DNA from 3 places in the Sphingobium sp. B1D7B genome. Region 1 is predicted to be linked to each of the others. Evidence: predicted binding sites of a transcription regulator. Region 1 holds the regulator's gene; each other region holds the start of a gene.
What was found. Region 1 encodes LexA, which represses DNA repair genes until DNA is damaged. Its sites were predicted from a motif close to GTTCCNCNCTTGTTCT; they were not measured.
Positions count from the first base shown of each region.

Region 2: a site for LexA is predicted at 1,287-1,302, ahead of M2336_RS18020 (DUF6771 family protein). Genes of this name have one in related genera too.
Region 3: a site for LexA is predicted at 4,364-4,379, ahead of M2336_RS16670 (putative DNA modification/repair radical SAM protein). Genes of this name have one in related genera too.

Region 1 covers NZ_JAOQOR010000001.1:3,135,140-3,143,114, reverse strand. Annotated here, with positions in the region: gene fmt (methionyl-tRNA formyltransferase) at 1-467, opposite strand, end outside; gene recR (recombination mediator RecR) at 533-1,129, shown strand; gene def (peptide deformylase) at 1,233-1,763, shown strand; gene M2336_RS14715 (citrate synthase) at 1,872-3,158, opposite strand; gene gltX (glutamate--tRNA ligase) at 3,177-4,634, opposite strand; gene M2336_RS14705 (ComEC/Rec2 family competence protein) at 4,748-6,820, shown strand; gene lexA (transcriptional repressor LexA) at 6,845-7,549, opposite strand; gene M2336_RS14695 (bestrophin family protein) at 7,675-7,975, opposite strand, start outside.
Region 2 covers NZ_JAOQOR010000002.1:107,381-115,355, reverse strand. Annotated here, with positions in the region: gene M2336_RS17865 (FitA-like ribbon-helix-helix domain-containing protein) at 1-232, opposite strand, end outside; gene M2336_RS17860 (HU family DNA-binding protein) at 829-1,122, shown strand; gene M2336_RS18020 (DUF6771 family protein) at 1,304-1,495, shown strand; gene M2336_RS17855 (hypothetical protein) at 1,495-1,638, shown strand; gene M2336_RS17850 (DUF4942 domain-containing protein) at 2,164-3,528, opposite strand; gene M2336_RS17845 (DUF3768 domain-containing protein) at 3,674-4,063, opposite strand; gene M2336_RS17840 (hypothetical protein) at 4,598-4,978, opposite strand; gene M2336_RS17835 (hypothetical protein) at 5,227-5,751, shown strand; gene M2336_RS18080 (TraC family protein) at 5,645-5,863, shown strand; gene M2336_RS17830 (WGR domain-containing protein) at 6,666-6,929, opposite strand; gene M2336_RS17825 (Abi family protein) at 7,119-7,700, opposite strand; gene M2336_RS17820 (ParB/RepB/Spo0J family partition protein) at 7,926-7,975, opposite strand, start outside.
Region 3 covers NZ_JAOQOR010000001.1:3,547,220-3,555,194, forward strand. Annotated here, with positions in the region: gene M2336_RS16640 (hypothetical protein) at 1-13, shown strand, start outside; gene M2336_RS16645 (response regulator transcription factor) at 62-727, shown strand; gene M2336_RS16650 (sensor histidine kinase) at 801-2,105, shown strand; gene M2336_RS16655 (MerR family transcriptional regulator) at 2,110-2,514, opposite strand; gene M2336_RS16660 (glutaredoxin) at 2,583-3,362, shown strand; gene purC (phosphoribosylaminoimidazolesuccinocarboxamide synthase) at 3,412-4,191, opposite strand; gene M2336_RS16670 (putative DNA modification/repair radical SAM protein) at 4,382-5,623, shown strand; gene M2336_RS16675 (UdgX family uracil-DNA binding protein) at 5,620-7,044, shown strand.

The DNA.
Region 1 (7,975 bases):
TCCACGGGCGTGCTGACCTTCGCCAGCATCGGCCCGGTGTCGAGACCCTTGGCCATCGCCATGATGGTGACTCCGATGCGCTCGTCGCCTGCGAGGATGGCACGCTGGATCGGTGCAGCGCCGCGCCAGCGGGGGAGCAGGGAGGCGTGGACGTTGAGGCTGCCGAGCCGCGGGGCATGGAGGACCGGGATCGGCAGGATCAGCCCGTAGGCGGCGACCACGGCGACGTCCGCCTCGAAAGCATCGAAGACGTCCTGTTCCGCCGCGTCATTCAGGGAGAGGGGCGTTCGCACCGGCAGGCCCAGCGCCTCCGCTCTGGCTTGCACCGGGCTCGGGCGAGGCGCCTTGCCCCGACCTGCCGGCCGGGGTGGCTGCGTATACACCGCCACGACGGAATGGCCGGCCGCGGTCAGCGCATCGAGCGTCGGTACCGCGAAATCCGGCGTTCCCATGAAGACGATCCGCAAAGGCTCTTTCATGCGGCCCTCTGAAACGCTTGTATCATCGCAGCGCAAGCCCTTATTTGGCAGTCATGTCCTCGCCAGAGATCGACGCGCTCACGCAGGCGCTTGCCCGGCTGCCCGGCCTTGGCCCCCGTTCGGCACGGCGGGCGGTGCTGCATCTGCTGCAGCGGCGCGATGCGGCGATGGTGCCGCTGCTGCGCGCGCTGGAAAGCGTGAGCGAGCGGATGGTGCATTGTTCGGTCTGCGGCAATGTCGACACCATCGATCCCTGCGCCATCTGCGCCGATCCCCGCCGCGATGCCCGCGCTTTGTGCGTGGTGGAGGATGTGGCGGACCTCTGGGCGCTGGAAAAGTCGCGCCTGTTTCCGGGGCGGTTCCATGTGCTGGGTGGCCGGCTCTCCGCGCTGGATGGCGTGCGGCCGGAAGACCTGTCGATCGCCAGCCTTGTCCAACGCGTCGCCGATGGCGGCATCGATGAAGTGGTGCTGGCGATGAACGCCACGCTGGAGGGGCAGACGACGGCCCATTACATCGCAGAGCGGCTGGAGTCCTATCCGGTGCGGCTGACGCAACTGGCCCATGGCGTGCCCGTCGGGGGCGAACTCGATTATCTCGATGAGGGCACCCTGGCGCAGGCGCTGCGGGCGCGGCGGCCGATCAGTTGAGGGGCGGATACGCGGGCAGATCCTGCCGCGTTCGATCAGCCTGATCGGAACAAAGCGTTAACAACGGCTTGATCTCGCGCCTTGGCTTCCATATCTGGACAGCATGGCCATTAGACCGATCCTTGAGACCCCGGACCCGATTCTGCGGACGATTTCGACGCCTGTCGAGGCGATCGACGATGATTTGCAGACGCTGATCGATGACATGTTCGACACCATGTACGATGCGCCGGGTATCGGGCTGGCGGCTATACAGGTCGGCGTGCCCAAACGGGTGCTGGTCATCGATCTGCAGGAGCCCGAGTCCGATGAGGAAGGCGCACCGCCGGTCAAGAATCCGCTGGTGTTCATCAATCCGGAGATCCTTGATGGGTCTCCGGAAAGCTCGGTCTATAATGAGGGCTGTCTCTCCGTGCCGGATCAATATGCCGAGGTCGAGCGGCCAGCGCGCATCCGCGCCAGCTGGATGGATCGGCAGGGGCGGATTCATGAGGAAGAGCTGGAAGGGCTGCTCGCGACCTGCCTGCAGCACGAGATGGACCATCTCGAAGGCATTCTGTTCATCGACCATCTGTCTCGCCTGAAGCGGGACATGCTGCTCAAGAAGCTTGCCAAGACCCGCAAAGCCGCCTGAGCTTCCGCGCCCATTGCGGCGCGGCTTGGTTTTCGAAATTGACCGGCAAGAAAAAAAGGGGCGCTTCGGGCGCCCCTTTTACTAATCCGTGAATAAGCCAGCTGAGGCTCAGCGCTTGTCCATCGGGACATAATCGCGCTGCGTCGGGCCGGTGTAGAGCTGACGGGGACGGCCGATCTTCTGCTCTGGGTCCGAGATCATCTCGTTCCACTGCGCGACCCAGCCGACGGTGCGGGCGAGGGCGAAGAGCACCGTGAACATGTCCGTCGGGAAGCCGATCGCCGACAGGATCACACCCGAGTAGAAGTCCACATTCGGGTAGAGCTTCTTCTCGATGAAATATTCGTCGTGCAGCGCGATCTGCTCCAGCTCGCGGGCGACGTCGAAGATAGGGTCGCTGACGCCAAGCTTGTCCAGCACTTCCTTGGCGGTCGCCTGCATCACCTTCGCGCGGGGATCGTAGTTCTTGTACACGCGGTGGCCGAAGCCCATCAGGCGGAACGGATCGTCCTTGTTCTTGGCGCGTGCGATGTAGGACGGGATGCGATCCACGGTGCCGATCTCGCGGAGCATGTTGAGCGCCGCTTCGTTGGCGCCGCCATGCGCCGGGCCCCACAGGCAGGCGATGCCCGCCGCAATGCATGCAAACGGATTGGCGCCCGAGGAGCCGGCCAGGCGCACGGTCGAGGTGGAGGCGTTCTGCTCGTGATCGGCATGCAGGATGAAGATCTTGTCCATCGCCGCCTCTACGACGGGATCGACCACATATTCCTCAGCCGGGACCGAGAAGGTCATGCGCAGGAAGTTGCCGGTGTAGCTCAGGTCATTGCTCGGATAGACGAAAGGCTGACCGACCGAATATTTGTAGGCCATGGCCGCGAGCGTCGGCATCTTGGCGATGAGACGGTGGCTTGCGATCATCCGCTGGTGCGGATCGGTGATGTCCGTGGAGTCGTGGTAGAAGGCCGACAGCGCGCCGACCACGCCGCACATGATCGCCATGGGGTGCGCATCGCGACGGAAGCCGCGGAAGAAGGTGGAGAGCTGCTCGTGCACCATCGTGTGGCGGGTGATCGTCCGCTCGAACAGCTCGAACTCGTCCTTTGAGGGGAGCGAGCCGCGCAGCAGCAGATAGGCCACTTCCATGAAGCTCGACTGCTCGGCGAGCTGATCGATGGGATAGCCGCGGTGAAGGAGCACGCCCTCATCACCATCGATATAGGTCAGCGCCGAATCGCAGCTCGCCGTAGAGGTGAAGCCGGGATCATATGTGAACATGCCCGTTTGGGCATAGAGCTTGCGAATGTCGATGACCTTAGGGCCGACGGAACCTTCGACGACCTTACATTCGAGATCCTTGCCCTCGACGGTCATTTTGACTGTGCTGTCGCTCATTCCTTCACCCCTTATTGCTCAAATTTGTGGTCCGGACCCGGAAGCCTGGAGGAGTCCGGCCTGATCCTGCAGGCGGCCCAAGGTTTCGTCCCGACCAAGATGGAGTAGCACGTCGAAAATACCGGGCGACGTCGTGCGACCCGTTAACGCAACGCGCAGTGGCTGTGCAATCTTTCCAAGGCCAAGGCCAGCCTCTTCCGCGATTGCGCGGATGGCGGCCTCAAGCGCCTCAAGCGACCAATCGGGCAGCGCATCCAGCCGCTCGACCACAGTGCCGAGCAGGGCGCGGGCATTCTCGTCGAGCAGTTTGGCGGCAGCCTCTTCGACCGTGAGCGGGCGCTTGGCGAAGAGGAAGGCGGCGCCGTCGGTCAGTTCCACCAGCGTCTTGGCGCGGGGCTTGAGCGCGGGCATGATCGCCGCAAGCTGGTGCAGCCGGGCCTGGGCCGCCGCATCGTCGTCCAGCGGATCCATCCGCTCGGCGACGAGCAGAGCGAGGCGACCGTCATCGGCCTCGCGAATGTAATGGCCGTTCAGATTTTCGAGCTTCTTGAGGTCGAATCGCGACGGCGAGCGACCCACGCCCGGCAGATCGAACCACTCGACGGCCTGCTCGCGGCTGATGATCTCATCATCGCCATGACCCCAGCCGAGTCGCAGCAGATAGTTGTTCACCGCCTCGGGCAGCATGCCCAGCTCGTCACGATAGGCATCGACGCCCATGGCGCCATGCCGCTTGGATAACTTGGCACCATCCTGCCCGTGAATCAGCGGGATGTGCGCATAGACCGGCTCGGGCCAGTCCATCGCGCGGATGATGCCGAGCTGGCGGAAGGCGTTGTTGAGATGGTCATCGCCACGGATCACATGAGTGACGCCCATGTCATGATCGTCCACGACGACGGCCAGCATATAGGTGGGCGTGCCGTCCGAGCGGAGCAGGATCATGTCGTCCAGCTCGGCATTCTGCACGACCACACGGCCCTGCACGGCATCTTCGATGACGGTTTCGCCCTCGCGGGCCGCCTTCAGGCGAATGACATAGGGGGCATCACCGCCTTCGGAGGGATCGCGGTCGCGCCAGCGCCCGTCATAGCGCATCGGCTGACGCGCGGCGCGTTGCTGCTCGCGCAGGGCTGCCAGCTCTTCGGGAGTCGCGAAGCATTTATAGGCATGGCCGGCATCGAGCAGGGCGTTGGCGACCTCGGCATGGCGTGCCGCACGCGCGAACTGGAAGACCGGTTCGTCATCGCCTGCAAGGCCCAGCCAGCTCAAGCCATCGAAGATCGCCTCGATTGCGGATTCGGTCGAGCGGGCGCGGTCGGTATCCTCGACGCGCAGTAGGAACTTGCCGCCGTGGTGACGGGCGAAAAGATAGTTGAACAGCGCCGTGCGTGCGCCGCCAATGTGGAGATATCCCGTAGGCGAGGGGGCAAAGCGGGTGACGACCGTGCCTGTTTGTTTCCGTCCTTCTGCCACGCTATGCCTGCTTTTCCCTTATGTCGCGGGTGGGTTTCCTAGTGAACGAGAATGCCCCTAGCACGCCTTTTCCGGCTCGACAAATACCGTTGTTGCGCCGCAGCAGTGTCTGGTTGGGACGGCTTCATGCCCGAGCGGAATCGGTGCTGGAGGCTGAGCGGGCGCAACTCCCACTGTGGGTGCCGATCCTGCTGGGCGCCGGGATTATCGCCTGGTTCACCCTGCCTGCGCCACCGCAGTGGATGGCGTGGATCGCCTTCTGGCTGGGCGTCGCCGCCGCCTTTGGCGCCGTGGGGCGCGGAGGACGCTTGCCCGCTGCGCTCGCCGTTGGCGCGGTGCTGCTGGCGGCGGGCTGTCTGCTGATCTGGGCCAAAGCGCTTCTTGTTGCGCAGCCGCCACTTGCGCGCGCCGCGGTGGTGGAGATGGAGGCTCGAGTCCTCTCGGCAACGCCCTTGGCTGCCCGGGGACTGGTGCGGCTGGAGGTCGCGCCGCTGTCGCGGCCCGATCTGCCGGCGCGGGTCCGCATCAACGCGGCGCCCGATCAGATGGCAGAGGAGATTGCCGCAGGGGACCGCATTGCCGTCCGAGCGCGGCTAATGCCGCCTGCACCGGCTGCCCTGCCGGGCGCTTATGATTTTGCGCGGACGGCCTATTTTTCCGGCCTCGGCGCTACCGGGCGGGCACTCGGCAAAGTGCAGCGCCTCGATGCGGCAACCGCTGGCGGGGATGCGCGCGCGACTCTCGCCCACCACATCGCCGTGCGGTTGCCGGGACCGGAAGGGACGATCGCGATCACGCTCGCCACGGGCAATCAGAACTGGATCAGCGAGGCGGATGCGGACGCGATGCGGCGCAGCGGGCTTGCCCATCTGCTCTCGATCAGTGGCTTGCACGTCTCCGCGCTGATCGGCGGCGTGATTCTCATCATGGTCAGTCTGCTTGCGCTGTCGCCGGCCCTCGCGCTGCGCTGGCCGGTGCTGATGATCGCCGCCTGCGTGGGCGGCGCGGCGGGCATCGGCTACACTGTGTTCACCGGGGCGCAGGTGCCGACGATCCGCTCCTGCATTGCCGCCTTGCTGGTGATCGCGGGCATGGCTCTGGGCCGCGAGGCAATCGGGCTGCGCTTGATCGCGACCGGCGCGCTGATCGTGATGATCTTTTGGCCTGAGGCTGTCATCGGCCCCAGCTTCCAGATGAGCTTCGTTGCCGTGACCGCAATCGTGGCGCTTTACGAATATCCCCCCGCACGGCGGCTGTTCGAGCGACGCGACGAGGGGCGGATAAAGCGCTGGACCCGCAGCCTCGGCGCCTTGCTGGCGACCGGGCTGCTGGTCGAGCTGGTGCTGACGCCGATTGCCTTTGCCCATTTTCATCGCTCGGGCCTGCTTGGCGCGGCGGCCAATATGATCGCCATTCCGCTCACAAGTTTCGTGGTGATGCCGGCTGAGGTGCTCGCGCTGGTGCTCGACGCTGTGGGGCTGGGGGCGCCGGTCTGGTGGGTGGTCGGTGTGGCGCTCAAGTTCCTGCTGTGGATTGCGCATACTATCGCCAGTCAGCCCTTTGCGACGCTATCGCTGCCCGTCTCCAGCGGACTGGCCTTTGCGCTCGCCATGATCGGCCTCTTGTGGCTGATGCTCTGGCACACGGCGCTGCGTTGGTGGGGCCTGCCTCTGACGGCGCTAGGCTTTTTCCTGACATTTCTGGCACCGTCCGCCGACGTGCTCGTCACCGCCGACGGCCATCATGTGGCGGTGCGCCTGCGCGATGGGCGCATGGCACTGCTGCGGGACCGAAGCGGGGACTATGTTCGCACGACTCTGGCTGAAGCGAGCGCCTATGACGGTGAGTTTGCGTCCCTCGCGCAGGCGCCGGACACGGGATGCACGCGGGACATGTGCGCGATGACATTGCCGGGCCGTGCTGACCAGCCGCCGGTTCACCTGCTGATCAGTCGCTCGCGCCTGCTCGTTCCCTATCCCGAGTTGGTGGCCGCCTGCGCGCAGGCCGATCTTGTGATCGCTGACCGGCCCCTGCCGCCGGGATGTGTGCCGCGCTGGGCAAAGCTGGATCGGCCTGCGCTGAATGCCATGGGCGGTGCACTGATCCTGCTCGACAGTCGGGAGATCGTGCCGGGCCACGACCCGCGCAGCCGCCATCCCTGGATCGCGGGCACCGGCTCGCGCTAGAGCCGGCGTCCCATATCGCCCGCCTCAGTTATAGCGCCGCAAGAGCCCTGCGAGCCGGCCCTGAATGCGCACCTGCCGCGCCTCATAGGTTTGGGGCTCATGGTCGCGATTGGCAGGATCGAGCCGCACCTTGCGGCCGTCATGATGGAAATATTTGAGCGTCGCTTCATTCTCGTCGATGAGGGCCACGACGATCTGGCCATCGCGCGCCGTTTCGGTCCGCTGGATCAGCGCGAAGTCACCGTCAAAAATCCCTGCTTCGATCATCGAGTCACCGGAGACTTCTAGCGCGTAATGATCGCCGGCGCCCAGCAACGCGGCCGGGACCGGCAACATGGTGTCGCTCTCCATCGCCTCGATGGGAAGACCGGCAGCGATGCGCCCATGCAGCGGAATTTCGATCACGTCATTGGCGGCGATGGAGATCGTCCGCGCCGGCGCGGTGGCCGCCTTGCGCAGCGGGGTCACGTTGGTGGCCGCCGCCGGCTCTTCCGTCCGCTCTGCCACGGGCATACCATCCGGCAGTTTGAGGATTTCGAGCGCCCGCGCGCGATTGGGCAGCCTGCGGATGAAGCCGCGCTCTTCCAGCGCGCTGATCAGCCGATGGATGCCGGACTTCGACTTGAGGTCCAGCGCCTCCTTCATCTCCTCGAAACTGGGCGAGACGCCACCCTGATCGAGATGCTGCTTGATGTAGCTGAGCAGTTGCTGTTGCTTGGCGGTCAACATGAGTGGTTCCCCAATATGGAACGGACGGAGAACGTTTAGGAAACGAATCGAGCCACGTCAACACGGATCGGCCAAATATCTCAGGTCTCGGTGGCTGGCGTGTCGTCCCACGCACGGGCGAGCGATCAGGTCAGGATGTGCTGGTCAGGCGCGATGGGTGCGGGAAGATCGGTCGCGCCGAGGCGGGCGAGCATTTCGCGTTCGACCGTCCGTGTCATCGCATCGAGCGGCAAGTCGTTGGGATCATAGCCGAACGGGTCTTCCAGCTGATCGCCCAAGGCGTCCAGCCCGAAGAAGGTATAGCTCGCCACCAGCACCGGAATGAGGGCCCACCAGCCCAGCGAGCCCGCCAGCGCGAAGGGCAGCAACAGGCAGAAGACGTAGGTCGTGCGGTGGAGAATGAGCGAATAGGTGAACGGAACCGGC
Region 2 (7,975 bases), on a different contig from region 1:
CCGGGGTCCGGTCTCTCGCGCTCTCCATGATAGCGAACTCCTCCTCAGTGAGACCGATCTCGCGCCCGAGATCCCACAGGGCTTGGCCCATCTTCATGCGATCTGGTGGCATGACTGCCGCTGCGATGAGTTCACGAACCTCTGCCTCCGCGCTGCGGCCATGGCGCGCCGCAAGGATCTTCAGACCACGGTGAATTTCATCGGGAATGTTTCTGATGGTCAGTGCTGGCATAGCCATGTCCTTCGTGCTATCAAACTACAGAGATGATATCACACTACGGCAAATTGTCAACTTAATCGAACGTTGTTCAAATTAAGTTGACAATCAAGAATTGAGAATAATTTGTGCGCCGCACAATTCGCCGAAATGCTGCCTTATGAGCAGGAGAGGGCGGGGCTGGTTGACGGTCAACTAAACGACCGATTTTTTGACGCTAGCCCCCGATAGTAGACAGCCGCCAGCATGACCTGTAATTACCGTACAGGATACATAGGAAGATACGATGACACTACGCGATAAAAAGATAATTGGTTGGGCTGAGATAATCACAATCACCCCAGCACTTTGTTTATTTTTGTCTATTCTAGTTAACCGATACTTTCCAAACGCTGGCGCATTTGGATACTTTTTCCTCATTCTAATCTTTGTTTATGCCGCTGTCTCGATAATAACTAAGTTAACAACCGGGTTAACTCCGGCACAACTTTTTGGTATTAAGTCAATCGAGCAGTCCTAATTTGTATTTTGTGCTTAGCGAAACCATTATGCAGCCCGTTGGCAGAAGCTGCGGTCACAGATAAATGCGAAGCCCGCAACGATCGCTACGAATGAAGGACATCCAGACGATGAATAACGCCGACCTCGCTCAAAAGCTGGCCGATGCGCACGGCATTGCAAAGGCCGACGCCAAGAAATATGTCGATAGCGTGTTCGCTGAGATCGCGGCCGCCGCCGCTAAAGGCGAAGAGATCAGCTTAAACGGCTTCGGCAAATTCAAGGTCAAAGACACGCCCGCTCGCGAGGGGCGAAATCCCGCGACTGGCGCGGCGATGACGATCGCGGCATCGAGGAAGGTCTCTTTCTCTGCTGCAAAGGGCCTCAAGGACGCGCTGAACGCCTAGGCGCAAAAGGGCCGGTGGAGTTGATCCACCGGCCTTAGTTTTCCAGTTGGCGGGTCGCTTCCCTATACTGGGTGCATATCCAATACCCGTGACGCAGATCCGTTGCCAGATTGCCCCGCAGAGCATCCATTGGTCGCTAGCTCTCTTGACCCGAATCAGATTCCGTTCTTATTTTGTTCCAATGGAACAGCCCAGCACGAATGACCTCGCCGATGCATTGCTGTCCGCCCCTGGGTGGGCTCGTGTCGGTTTGACAGCTCCGCGCGACACTCTGCGCATGGCGGCGGCAAAGGAACTCGCCCTGCAGATCCAGAGTCTGATGGACGGGGAGGAGGGTGTCCCAGACCCTCGACAAGCGAGCCTCCCGTTCTGATGCGCCCGCTCGATCCTGAAAATGAGGACGAACCGCTCGACCTTGGGCTGTTCGAAATGATGATGGGCATGACGCCTCAGGAGTGGGATGCCCCCATGTCGGAGCAGGACGATGGATCGGTGTCGGCTTTGCACAACCAATGATCGCGACGCGCTCGCGGAGCAGTTGGCGGAAGAGATGTGGAATAGTCGCCGCGATCGCGCCATTGATCCTCCATGGGAGGAGGCGGGGCCTTACTGGCATCGGGCCATGAGGCAGTTTGCCGACGCCACTCTGAAAATGCTCCAGCGCGACCATGGATGAAGCGATGGAGGTGCTACAACAGGCGTGCGCCCGTAGCGCCCAAGGAAAGCAAGATGGGCCGGACGTGCGCCTCGCATTGAAAGCGCTGCGTTTCCTCGGCGTCCCCAATGAGGCGCTGAAGTACTTTTGGGATAGCTGCACAAGCGAGACTGAAATCGGGCGATCACAGAATATGAACGCAGCGCTTAGACGCATCGAGCGATTGCGCGACGGAAAACCGACAGCCTAGCCGCGACTGGGAGCCAAGCGCGCTACATCGAGCGATCAGAACACCAAAGGAAATGGGCCGGTGGAGCGATCCACCGGCCCGGTTTCCCAACGTGACGATTTCGCCTTCAGTCACGCTGGGCGGGAAAGTCCGATATTTAGCTGCTCGGCTTGCGGATTGCCAGAATAACCGTGTTCACCTGAGTTCCGGCATGGGCGAAAGATCCGGGGGGCAGATCGTGCCACTTGCCCCAGCCATAGGCCGGTTTGCAGCGCTCAACCAGATCGTGCAGCGCCTTGTGCCGGCGGTCCTCTCCATATTCGGCGCGGGCGCTCATGACCGCGACCAGGACGCCACCGGGTTTCAAGAACTGGTAGGCGTGCCGGACATGATCGCAGTCGCGGCCGCGATCGAAGGGCGGGTTCATGATGATGCAATCGAACAGCTCTGTGTCAGGCTGAATGGTGAGGAAATCCGCTTCGTGGACATCATCGAATCCGTGCAGCACGCGCAGCTCGTAGGCGAGACCTGGCTGAAGCTCGATGCATGAAACGATCGCACCCCTGTCTCGCGCCGCCCTGGCCAGAATGCCCGTGCCGGCGCTGGGCTCCAGCACGCGCTGCCCTGAGCCAATTTGCGCATAACGCATGACTTCGCCGGCAACGTCCTCGGACGAGTTGAAGGCTCCGAAATTCTTGGCGGGGGTCAGATGATATTCTGGCGCGTCGTCGGCCTTGGTGCTGTTGTAGGCGTCGCCGATGACCTCGCCATAATATTCGGCCAGGAGTTTGTTCACCTCGCGCAGCAGATCCTTGCGCTCGAACCAGAGGTGCAGATTGCCATTGCCGAACACGCGCACCCGGAAATATTCGCCCTTGATGACGCAAGGGGTCTGTCCGTGCAGGCCCGTCACCCGGCTTATGATGCTCTGATGCTCGGGGCAGGGGCCAAGGCCGTCCAGTTCGCGAAACACGCGTTCGACATCGCGCAGCGTATCGCGGCGATTGTAACTGTCCCACCAATTCAGGCTGTCGCTTAGCGCCCGCTCGATGATGAGGCGCGACCCGATCTTGAACCCGTCATGTGACCGAAACCGGCGGTCCAGAGCCATGAACGTGTTGGCAATACCGCGCAGATAAAGCGTGCGGCGGTTCTCCCAGATGTTGCCGAACGTCGACGTGCAATTTTCAGAGGTGAATGCCGGCGGTGCGCCCTTCAAGCTTGAATAGAACTCCTCGCGTGCCTGACGGTCCAGCAGTTGGTCAAAGCCAAGCGTCTCCAGAAGATGGGTCCAGCAGCGGGAGTCGATCGCGCCGGTAATCTGGTCTTCAAAGTCGTCCCGAGCGGGCTTCTCATGTATTTTGCCCGTTTCGCGATCTCGCTTCCGCTTGATCTCGGCCGCAAGGAACGATTCGGCCAACTCCATTTTTTCAAACCGCCCGACGGGGAGGGAGACAGATCCTCCAACGCAGATTTTTGCAGCCTCGGCAGTGAGAGCATGGAAGTTGTCATAGGCCTGCATCCAAAGATCGATAGCGCGGCTGCGCCCTGCGGTGATCTCGTCGATCTGGGCGCGGTGCATGAGGTCGTTGCTCACGGCGTCAGTCTTCCTGATGATGTCGAATGGGAAGGGGGAGGGGCGGCGCGCTCGGCCGCCCCGCACGCAATCAGTATTCGTCGCTACGCATGATCGTGAGAACGCGCGCGGTCTTGCTGGGATCGCTGGGGTCTGAGGAACCGAACTCTAAGGCGGTGTCGTAATAGTCGATCTTCCACATGCAGCTTGTGCCCTGCCAATCGAACAGCCCGAAATCTCGCTCGCCGTGGGGGTCGTTGTCGCTGTCGAACGTGTCAAACTGGCGGACCTCACGCAGCAGCTCGGCCTGACGCCCATAGCCGGGCCAACGGGCCGCATCGCCGATCATGGCATCGATGCCTGCGGTGAAGACGACACGATTAAATCCAGTGGCCTGTGGCAGTGCTTTACGCATGGCGTCGTTAAGCGCTGCGATCTTCGCGACCTTGCTCTGCGGCTGTGAGGCATTCTGGATCGTCATGTTTTTCCCTTTCTGATTTGGAGCCGAAGGCGATGGCCCCGTGCCATCGGCTTCTGCCGAGTGGCGAACTGGGTCGGGGAATTTGCATCGGCTCGTGCGGGGGGGAGGGGGATCACCCGGCGCGCAGGGAGCGGAGCGACTGAGCGTTGGGGATACCTCCCGCACGACCAAGCGGAGGCGCGTGAGCGCCGGAGACGGCCAGGCCGTAGCAAAGGGGGCAGGAACAGGCCCCGGAACGCGCGCAGCGCCCTGAGACGGCCGCGGCAGCGGTCCCTAGCGTGTCGCCGGCATCGTCCGGCGCGCGCACAGAGGATCTTCGGGCATCAAGGCCACGCAACGCAGCGCTGACCAAGAGCTGGCGAAGGGGAGTGGCCTGCCCGGCTATCTCACGCGAGGATCGTCACCCGAATGGGACGAGACGCCGGCACGGTGGCTCGGTCGTAGCGCAGCGGAGATAGAGCCGTGCCCGGAGGGTCGCGCCCAAACCACACGCGCGCGAAGTCCAAATTGAAATCGCTGCTTGCCTAGAACAGGCTACTTATTTCTGGTGTCCGTTTGATGAAACACCTTGTCGCCCCCCTGCAGCCTTCTAATCGCGATGATTTTCCCGGTAGACCCAATATCATATGAGACGGCATCATAAGACCAACAACAGTGCGCGGGTGTGCTGCGCCCCCAACTCGCCATCGAATTGAAATACTCAATTAGAAGAATTTTTCCAAATGATGAGTATCCTGCTTCAATACGAAATACTACGCCCTTTGCACCCAGCTTGCTGCCAAAAATGCTTAGCCATTCCTCTTTCGATCGCGCGACTTCTTTACCATCCTCGGTAACAACAACCTTGTCATCGAGCAGTGCCGAGTAGCCATTTAAATTTTTACCCTCGATGGCTCTTACCAGCTTCTGCTCCATGGCCGTTTGGCCAGGGAGAGGCGGGGGAGGGGGAACCTGTGATAAGGCTGAGGTCGAGATCATGAACGAAGCGGCAGCAACTCGCCCGATTAACATAGCAATCCTCTCACATCGGTGCTCGACATGAGGCATCCTATCACAAGATGCCTACCCGCCCAACCCGTTGAATTCCGCACTATCTTATTGACAGATCACGATATTATTCCGACACTCGGGTCCCGAAACGAAGCACTTAGTTGGAGAGTGAGATGCCGAGCGAGATCGTCGTCACCGCGCGCCCATACTCTGTATTTATGCAGACGGATTATTATAATTTTGACGGCGGGGGATCGCCAGCGGGCCCAGGGGTTGCACTAGCGGACCTCGCGATGTCCGACTTGAGCGTCAAAAACAATGTCACGATCGACGAAGACGCTAATACTCCCGAAATTGTTATTACTGCTGGCAAGATCAAAAACGCCCTCATCGGGATTGGAGGGGCAGCCGCGCTCTATTCTTACTCCCAAGGCACTTTTTTGGTGCCCTGTTCCGGCAGTTACTCATTCGCCGAAGTCTTAGCTAACGCGAAGAACATGACATTCAGATTAGTCACCACGAATTTTGGACCGGGGCGAGCCGGAGAGAACCTGGTAGGGTCGAATGGCAACAATGTGCCCGTGTTGATCAATGCTCAATTGGCGTATCAGTATACGCAACATCAAAATGGCGCTCTATACGTGGTTGCCCACGAACTGGCGCACTCTCTTAACAGTATGCAGCAATACAATAACTAGCTTTGGCAGCAGTATGTCGCTCAATTTCCGAACATGTCTCAGGAGCAACTTGTTGCAGCATATCCGACAAGTCCTGAATTTGCAGCTAACGAGGCCCGCGCCAACACAATAGCCAGGGCGATGGCCGCTTATGTTGGATTGGGTTACATGGCTGCTGAGCCCACTCATGGGTATGAGACATGCTAATCTGCTAGGCGGCATGGACAAGCGGCCGCTGGCAGGCCGTAGCAGAGGGGGAGGAGCAGGCCCCGGAACGCGCGTAGCGCCCCAGGACGGCCGTGGCAGCGGCCCTACCGTGTCGCCGGCATGGTCCGGCGCGCGCACGAGGATCTTCGGGCATCAAAGGCCGCGGAACGGGGCGCTGGCCCAAGAGCTGGCGAAGGGGAGTGGCCTGCCCGGCTCTACCACGCGAGGATCGTTACCCGAAGGGACGAGACGCCGGCACGCTGGCTCGGTCGGAGCGCAGCGAAGATAGAGCCGTACCCGTAGGGTCGCGCTCAGATTTACCTACCTATGGAACTGGACCACGATTCCGTGAGCCGGTAGAATTACCGCATGACAGCTAAGATTGAACGGATTTTTCCCCGTTGGGCGCGGACGCTGGGTGCATTGCATTATTCAAATGCGCTGGCGCGCGCGCAATGCCGGCATTGCGGCGTGCAGCTCCGCGTCGATTTGGAGGCCTTGGGATTGAAGCACGGCCCAATGGCGACCCTTATCGATCGCTCTGACCGCTGCAGCATGGTCGCCTGCCATGGGAGCGTGTTTTATCTCGCGTCGCGGAGCTATGGTCGCCAATGGCTGCCGCTGATCAGCCGCGAGGATCTTCTGCTTGGCCTGAACACTGCGGCTCCGCCGTGCGATGCGAAATCGCTCGATTTGTTGAGCCGGCGGACGGCGGGCGACCACAGTGGCTAAACGCGGCGATAGGCGACGCCAATTCTGGCGGTCGCCGTCTCTCTGCGCGCGAGGAGCTGGCGAACGAAGCGCGCACCGCGATCGTCGTCATCGAACGAAACGCGCCGGGCTTGCCCGGCTGCACCGATGCGGCCCCAGCTATAGTCAACGACGATTGCGCCGAAGAGGTCGCGCTGAACGTGAATCTCGTAGCGGCGCGCGATGTTGCGTGCGAGGTCCACGGCCTGCAGGCGGATGAGCTGATCGTCGGCATCGAGCATAGCCGCACTGTCCTCGCGCGCGCGCGCGAGGTCCAACCGGAAATCTGAATCAGTATGTCAGGACTGATTCAGTCGTTCGATCAGCTTTCCAGCGCGACGATCTTCAGGGCTGAGGTTTGGCCTGCACCAAGCCGAGAACGGCTTGCTTGTTGTCCATCCATGCAGCTGAAATCGGGCTGCGCCACGCAATCATGTCATGGATGCGTTGGTATCGTCAGCGATCACACGCGCAAAAATGGGTTCGTGGTGAGCAATCCGGTTGCGCAACTGGCGGATAGCGCGAAGATCATTGTATGCGGTTAGACGGCACTGCGCGATAGACTGGTTGGGCGGGGCGCCGGGAAAGCAGGCGCGGAAATGTTGGTTCCAGATGCGCGTCTCCTGTCCGACGGTGAACATATTTTCCCAGAACGCGAATTTGAGCTCGGCAATGATCTTGCCGGTTGTCGGCAAATAGGAAGCGCATTGGCCTAGGTCATTAGCAGCGCTGTAGCGCTTTCTTGTTCGCGGCCTTGGCAAACTCCGAAGAAAACCATTGTTCCAAGGCCAGTTTGCGCCGTGCACGCGCTCGATCCCCTCGGAGATTCCGTTGCGGATTGCGACTTCGCAAACCTGCAAAGGGACGAACAAGGCAGCCGATAGATCAAGATTCCACTCGTAGAGCGCCAGGGCCTTGTCCCTGTCATTACCCATGGCCTGGAGGTAAGTAGCAAAGCGCGGTGCTGATATGATGCCGGGCAATTCCTGGGCTTCATCAGTCGTAAAGGGCAACGCGATACATCCTTAGGCCTACGCTATTGACGGTGTCGTCAACAGGCCTATATGTCACTCAACGGCTTTGAGAAAGCGGGCTCACGCCCCCCCTCATCGTCAAAGGATACCTAAAGGCCCGCCCCCCCGGCGGGCCTTTTCTTTTGCGCGCAGCGCCCCAAAATGGCCGTGGTAACGGCCCTCCAAGTGTGTCGGAGGGGCGACGAGGCCCCTCCGGCGCCCTTGTCAGGCAGCTTCGTCCAGTTCGGGCAGCTCGTCCTCATCGCCGCTATCAT
Region 3 (7,975 bases), 410 kb from region 1:
ACGGACGCGCTGATCCGGCCGGATCGCCTGCGCACGCTCCCTCATTCGGAAAGGAAAAGCCATGCGTCTGCTGATCGTCGAAGATGAGCCGACCTTGGGCAAACAGCTCAAGTCCACGCTCGAAGGCGTCGGCTATGCCGTCGACTTGGCGACCGATGGCGAGGACGGCCATTTCCTCGGATCGACCGAGAGCTACGACGCGATTATCCTGGATCTGGGCCTGCCGGAAATCGACGGTCTGACCGTGCTCGACCGCTGGCGCAAGGAAGGCTCGGCGGTGCCCGTGCTTGTGCTGACAGCGCGGGATAGCTGGTCCGACAAGGTGGCCGGGCTCGATGCCGGTGCAGACGATTATCTCGCCAAGCCGTTCCAGAGCGAGGAACTGATCGCCCGCCTGCGCGCGCTCATTCGCCGCTCGTCCGGCAATGCCTCGTCCGAGCTCATCGCCGGCAGCGTGCGGCTGGATACCCGCTCGGGCAAGGTCACGCTGAACGGCGAGCCGGTGAAGCTGACCGCGCAGGAATATAAGCTGCTCTCCTACCTGATGCACCACAAGGGCAAGGTGGTGAGCCGCACCGAACTGATCGAGCATATTTACGATCAGGATTTCGACCGGGATTCCAACACCATCGAAGTGTTCGTCACGCGCATTCGCAAGAAGCTGGGTGCCGATGTGATCTCCACCATCCGCGGTCTTGGCTACAGCCTGGAGGACCCCGCTGGCTGAACCGGCGCCGCAAGACGCGGAGACGGCGCCCGCGCCAGCCTCCAGCCGCAGCACCGGATCGCTCAGCCGCCGCATTCTCGGCATCTCGGCCATCTGGATCGGCCTGCTGTTGCTCGGCGGCGCGCTGGCGCTCGACCGGGTGCTGGTGAGCACCGTCACGCGCACCTTCGATGACGGCTTGTCCTATGTGCTGACCGCCATGATCTCCTCGGCGGAGATCGGCCCGGAAGGCGAAGTGCTGTTCAATCGGCCGCTCGCCGACCAAAGGTTTCTGGAGCCGGCGAGCGGGCTCTATTACCAGATCAGCGGTCAGGGCCATGAAGACTGGCGCTCGCGTTCGCTATGGGACCGGGCGATCCGCGTCACGCCGGGCATGACCACCAATCCCGGCGAGGGGATGGACAGCAACCAGTTCCCCGATGAGCCGCTGCGCCTGATGGCTCGCACCGTGATCCTGCCGGGCAGCAATACGCGGTGGATTTTCATCGTCGCGCAGGCCCGCGAGGGCCTGGACGCGCAGATCCACGCGCTGCGGGCCACGCTGTTCAACAGCTTCGTCATTCTTGGCGTCGGGCTGATCATATTGGCCGGCTTGCAGGTGTTCTTCGGCCTGCGGCCGCTGCGCCATATCCGCCGCGAAATCGCGCGCATGAGGGATGGCGAGAAAAGCCGCGTAACCGTGCCGCTCCCGCGGGAGGTCCAGCCGCTGGTCGAGGAATTGAACGCGCTGCTCGCCCATAACGAGCAGCAGGCGGAGGAAGCCCGCCGCCACGCCGGCAATCTCGCCCACGCGCTCAAGACGCCGCTGACGGTCGTGATGAACGCCGCGACGGCCCAGTCGCCCGACCTGGCCACGACAGTGGTGCGGGAAACCGGGACGATGCGCCGCCAGATCGACCACCATCTTGCCCGCGCCCGTGCCCTCGGCCGGCGCGGCGCGGCGCAGAGCCGCACATTGGTGTGGCCGAGCCTCGAAGCGGTGGAGCGCGCCGTCGAGCGCCTCTACCCGGATGTCCGCATCGACCGCGACGGCGCGCAGACGGCCGTCGTCCGCGTCGAGCGGCAGGATCTAGACGAGCTGCTCGGCAATCTGGTCGAGAATGCCGCCAAATATGGCGGCGGCAGCGTGTTCGTCACCGTGGTGCAGAGCACGCCCTGGGTCGACATTCTCGTGGAGGACGACGGCATGGGCATTCCCGAGGCCGCGCGCGAACGCATCTTCGATCGCGGCGTGCGGCTGGATAGCGGCAAGCCCGGCACCGGCCTTGGCCTCGCCATCGTGCGCGATGTCGCGGAAATCTACGGTGGCTCTGTCACGCTGGATGAGAGCGAGGACCTAGGCGGCCTGATGGTACGCCTGCGCCTGCCGGCCGGATAAGGCCTCACACGCCGAAGGATTGCAGGATCGGGCACGGCCCTTCTTCGGAACGGGCACAGGTCCGCGCGAGTTGGCGCAGCGAGGCGCGGGCCGCTTCGAGTTGCGCGATCCTTTCATCGAGCTGGACCAGCCGCTCTTCCGCCAGAGCGCGCGCGCGGGCGCGATCCTGCCCCGCGTCCAGCGACAAAAGCGTGCGGATTTCTTCCAGCGTAAAGCCGGCCTGCTGCGCCGCCCGAATGAAGCGCAGCCGCCGGACATCCTCCTCTCTATAGCGCCTTATGCCCCCGGACAGATCATTGCCGGCCTGTTTCTCAGGCGTAGGGAGCAGCCCCTTGCGCTGGTAGAAGCGGATCGTCTCGACCCCCACACCGCCGGCTTTCGCCAGACCCGAAATGCTGATCGCCGCCATGCTTGACTCCGTACCATGGTACAGACCCTATATGGGGTGCATGGACTTCTCAGCAAGGATGAGCGTCAATGCCTGAACCCCGAAACCCGAAGGGCCGCAAGGCTGTCCTCTATCGGATGGTCATGCCGACCCACATCTGCCCCTATGGCCTCAAGGCGCTCCACCTGCTGCGCAGCAAAGGCTATGATGTCGAGGATCGCTGGATCGAAACCCGCGCCCAGCAGGAAGCCTTCAAGGCCGAGCATTATGTGACCACCACGCCGCAGGTGTTCATCGACGGTCAGCGGATCGGTGGCCATGATGACTTGCGCCGCTTCCTGGGCCTCAGCGTCAAGGATCCGAACGCGACGAGCTATACGCCTGTTCTGGTCGTCTTCGCTGTTGCGGCGCTGATCGCGCTGACGATCGATCTGTTGACGGCCGCGCCGCTGCTCAGCCTGCTCACCCTCGAGCGCTTCATCTCCGTGACGATGATCCTGCTGGCGATGCTCAAGCTGCAGGATGTGGATCGGTTCGCGACCATGTTCCTGGGCTATGATCTGCTGGCCCGCAAATGGGTGCCCTATGCCTCAATCTATCCGTTCGCCCAATTGGGCGCCGGCGTGCTGATGCTCGCGGGGGCCCTGCCCTGGCTCTCGGTACCAGTCGCCGCGTTCATCGGCGGCATCGGCGCGGTCTCGATCTACAAGGCTGTCTATGTGGAGAAACGCAGCCTCAAATGTGCCTGCGTTGGCGGCGGGACCAATGTGCCACTCGGCTTCGTCTCGCTGACCGAAGACCTGTTCATGGTCGCCATGGCCCTGTGGATGGGCCTCAATGCCTGGGTGCTGCCCGGCGCGGCGATGTAAAGGCGCGGGAGCCGGGCGCCGCTGATGAGCGCCCGGCCCGAAACGTCTCTTACTTGCCGCGCTTCTTGCGGTGGCTCTCCAGATCGAGAACGTCGTTCTCAAGGCCCTCGGGCAGCAGGCCCAAGCGGCGCGCGACTTCCTGATAGGCCTCGACCTCACCGCCCAGATCGCGGCGGAAGCGGTCCTTATCCAGCTTCTCGTTAGTGGCCATATCCCACAAGCGGCAGCCATCGGGGCTGATCTCGTCGGCCAGAATGATGCGCGAGAAATCGCCATCCCAGATGCGGCCGAACTCCAGCTTGAAGTCGACCAGACGGATGCCGATGCCGGCGAACAAGCCGCTCATGAAGTCGTTTACGCGGATCGCCATGTCGGCGATGTCGTGCATCTCTTCCTGGCTCGCCCAGCCGAAGCAGGCGATATGCTCTTCGGTGATCAGCGGATCGCCGAGCGCATCATCCTTGTAATAATATTCGATGAGCGTGCGGGGCAGCTGCGTGCCCTCCTCAATGCCCAGCCGAGTGGAGAGCGAGCCAGCAGCGACATTGCGCACCACGACCTCGATCGGCACGATCTCGACCTGACGGATGAGCTGCTCGCGCATGTTCAGCCGCTTGATGAAGTGGGTGGGCACGCCGATGTTCGCGAGCAGCGTGAAGACATGCTCGGAAATCCGGTTATTCAGCACGCCCTTGCCGGAGATCGTCCCCTTCTTCTGCGCATTGAAGGCGGTCGCATCGTCCTTGAAATACTGGATCAGCGTGCCGGGCTCGGGACCTTCATAAAGGATCTTCGCCTTGCCCTCATAAATCTGGCGACGACGGGACATGTGCGGGTGCCTACTCATCAGTTGTAAAAATCAAGGCCCCGGCGGCGCGAATCAGCGAGGATCAGCGGACACCGGGGCTCTTCCCCAGCGCATAGCGCAAGGCACATGGCAGTGCAATTTTCAGACGAACCGAGCCGGGCTGGCCTGCTCGGTGCTTGCCGCCCCAGCCGCTGGAACATATAAAGAACAAATGAAACAGGAGACGATTACGGATCGGCTGGCGATCCTTGCGGACGCCGCCAAATATGATGCCTCCTGCGCATCGTCCGGCACGGCCAAGCGCAACAGTCGCGATGGCAAGGGGATCGGCTCGACCGAAGGCATGGGCATCTGCCATGCCTATGCGCCGGACGGGCGCTGCATCTCGCTGCTCAAGATCCTGCTCACCAATCATTGCATTTTCGACTGCCATTATTGCGTCAACCGCAAAAGCTCGAACGTGCGGCGGGCGCGCTTTACGGCGCAGGAAGTGGTCGAGCTGACGCTCAACTTCTACCGGCGCAATTATATCGAGGGCCTGTTCCTCTCCTCGGGCATCATCAAGTCCGCCGACCATACGATGGAGCAGCTGATCGAGGTCGCCCGTGCCTTGCGGGAGGATCATGGCTTCAAGGGCTATATCCACCTCAAGACGATCCCCGAGGCCGATCGCGCGCTGGTCGAGCAAGCGGGCCTGTGGGCGGACCGCGTCTCGATCAATGTCGAACTGCCGACCGAGCGCGGCCTGACCGATCTGGCGCCCGACAAGAATGGCGGGCAGATCGAAGGCGCGATGGCGCGGCTCGGTTCGGCCATGGTGGAGGCGAAGGATGCGCGCAAACGCTTCAAGCATGCGCCGATGTTCGCGCCCGCCGGCCAATCTACCCAGATGATCGTCGGCGCGGATGGCGCCAGCGACACGCAGATCATCGGCCGGGCCAGCGAATTGTACGACCGCCATCGCCTGCGCCGCGTCTATTATTCCGCCTTCAGCCCGATCCCCGATGCCAGCGCCGTTCTGCCGCTCAAGCGACCGCCCCTGATGCGCGAGCATCGGCTTTATCAATCCGACTGGCTGATCCGCTTCTACGGATTTTCGACAAGCGAGGTGCAGACCGCGACGGACGATGACGGGATGCTGGCGCTCGACATCGACCCCAAGCTGGCCTGGGCCTTGCGGCACCGGCAGGATTTTCCGGTCGACATCAATCTGGCCTCGCGCGAAAAGCTCCTGCGCGTGCCGGGACTGGGCACGCGGGCGGTGGCTGCCATCCTGCAAGCCCGCCGCCATCATCGTCTCCGGCTGGATGATCTCGCCCGGCTCACTCGCACGGTCACCAAATTGCGGCCGTTCATTGTCACGGCCGACTGGCGCCCGACTGGCTTGATCGACACGGCAAACCTGCGTGCCCGGCTGGCCCCGCCACCTCGCCAGATGGAACTGTTCAGGTGAAGCCGGCCCCGCTCCTGCGTCAGCCCGCGCTGTTCAATGCCGAGCTGGATGACGCCCATGATTTCGACACATGGCGCGATCTGGCCCGCGCCCTGGTCTTGCAGGGCGTCGGTCCGGAGCATATCCGCTGGGCAGCGGCATCGGACGGCGCGCGGGATTTGTTCGCGTCCAAAGACACGCCTGAGCCTGCTCCATCACCCCGCCCGGTCACGGCCAACAAGCGCTTCATCGAGTTGGCCCGCAAGGTGATCCTGCACAGCTCGGATACACGGTTGGCGCTGCTCTATCGCCTGTTGTGGCGCCTGCAAAGCGACCCGCACCTGCTTGAAAAGACGAGCGATGCCGATGTGCACGCCCTCACGCAGTTGGAGCGGCAGGTGCGCCGCGACATTCACAAGATGAGGGCGTTCGTGCGGTTCCGGCTGGCCCAGGATCCCGATGGAACGGACCGCTACGTGGCCTGGTTCGAGCCGGATCATGCCATCGTGCGCGCCAACGCCCCGTTTTTCCTCAATCGGTTCGCGAGCCAGCGCTGGTCCATCCTGACGCCCGATCTCAGCTTGCACTGGGATGGCGCTCAGCTCGCGGAGGGGCCGGGCGCCGACGCCCGGGATGCCCCCGGCGAAGACGAGATCGAAGGGCTTTGGCAGCGTTATTATGCCTCCATCTTCAACCCCGCGCGGCTCAAGGTGGCGATGATGGTGAAGGAAATGCCCCGGCGATACTGGAAGAACCTGCCGGAAGCCGCGTTGATCCCTGCGTTGATTGCCGGCGCGCAGGCCCGCGAGGCTCAGATGGTCGATCAAGGCGCCGATCCCTTCCAGCGCCCGCCCCCGACGTCCCTCAGTGAGATTGCCGAGGGCATCTCGACCTGTACGGCCTGCTCGATCGGCTGCAACGGCACGCGCGCCGTCGCTGGCGAAGGGCCCGGCAACGCGCGGCTGATGATCGTGGGCGAGCAGCCGGGCGATTTCGAAGAGCAGGAGGGCCGGCCTTTTGTCGGTCCGGCGGGGCAGTTGCTCGACGGGCATCTGGAGACGGCGGGGTTCGATCGTGCCGAAATCCGGCTGACCAACGCCGTCAAACATTTCAAATTCGAGCAACGCGGCAAGCGACGTCTCCACCAAAACCCGACCGCGGGGGAGATCGACCATTGCCGCTGGTGGCTCGATGCCGAAAGACGGATCGTTCAACCAACGATCGTGCTGGCCTTGGGCGCCAGCGCCGGGCGCGCCCTGCTAGGCCGGACACCCAGCATCGCCAAGGAGCGCGGCCGGCCCTATGAGCTCGCGGATGGCAGCCAGCTCTGGCTGAGCGCCCATCCCAGCTATCTGCTGCGCCTGAGCGGAGAGGCGCAAGCGCGAGAACAAAATTTGTTCGCGCGCGATCTGGCGGCGGTCCGCGTGGCGCTGCAAGGTTGAGAGCGCAAGAGACGCGGTGCGACGGCCCCTGATGTTGCGCATAGGCCTGCGGAGATCGCTTGGAATAAAAAGGGAGCGGCAGGCCATCGAACTAACCATCACCCGATCGCAGCGAACGCAAGCACCCAGGGGCGAAATCGGCAACGACGGAGGCGAGGGGCACGCGCCGTCGGCACCAGCGCTCATTTGTAAGTGGCGGAGAGGGTGTACGCCAAAATTCTATGTTATTTAAAGATTATTTCATGACCTCCTTCGATGGTCATAAAAATCGTCATAAGTTCGCATAGTGCGTTGGCACTAGAGCGTTACGCCACCTTCGGTTGAGCTAGGTTTGTTGCTCGCGCCCTCCGTCATGAGGCTTTGACCCAAGGACAAGATCCTTCGCGGCCGCCATGCGCGCCGCCTCTTTAAGACGCCGATTAAAGGATGCGACCAACCGCGATCATGCGCTTCGTGTCGCCGAGCGAGGGAAGCACGCGCGAGCATCGCTTTCCGCACCCCTAAAGATCGCCTCGCAACAATTTCGCGGCGAGGACAACGAAGCCTGGTCCGACGAGATTGTCCGCTGGACGGGCCCTGAAGTCCTCCACCCCGATCCCGTCTTGCGCCAGCAAACCGGCTGGCCGGGAATCGAACCTGGCAGCGAGCGATGGGAAAGTGTTCGCGCAACTGCCGCCTTCAGAGATGACATTACAAGCTGCGAGATTGACCTGACGGCGCCAACGAATAGCGAGCTGTTCGTTTTTTCACTAGCTGGTCCGCCTAAGCGTCGCCTTCCGCAGGCAGCAGCACGACCAGCCGGAAATCGGGATGCCCCATTGGCGCCAACGGCATCTGCTTAGCCTGCACTGCGCCTCGCACCGGATTACCCTGTCCGCTCCTGAGCAACTTCGCCATTCAGAGTTGGATGCCCGTATGGCCGCTCAGGTCT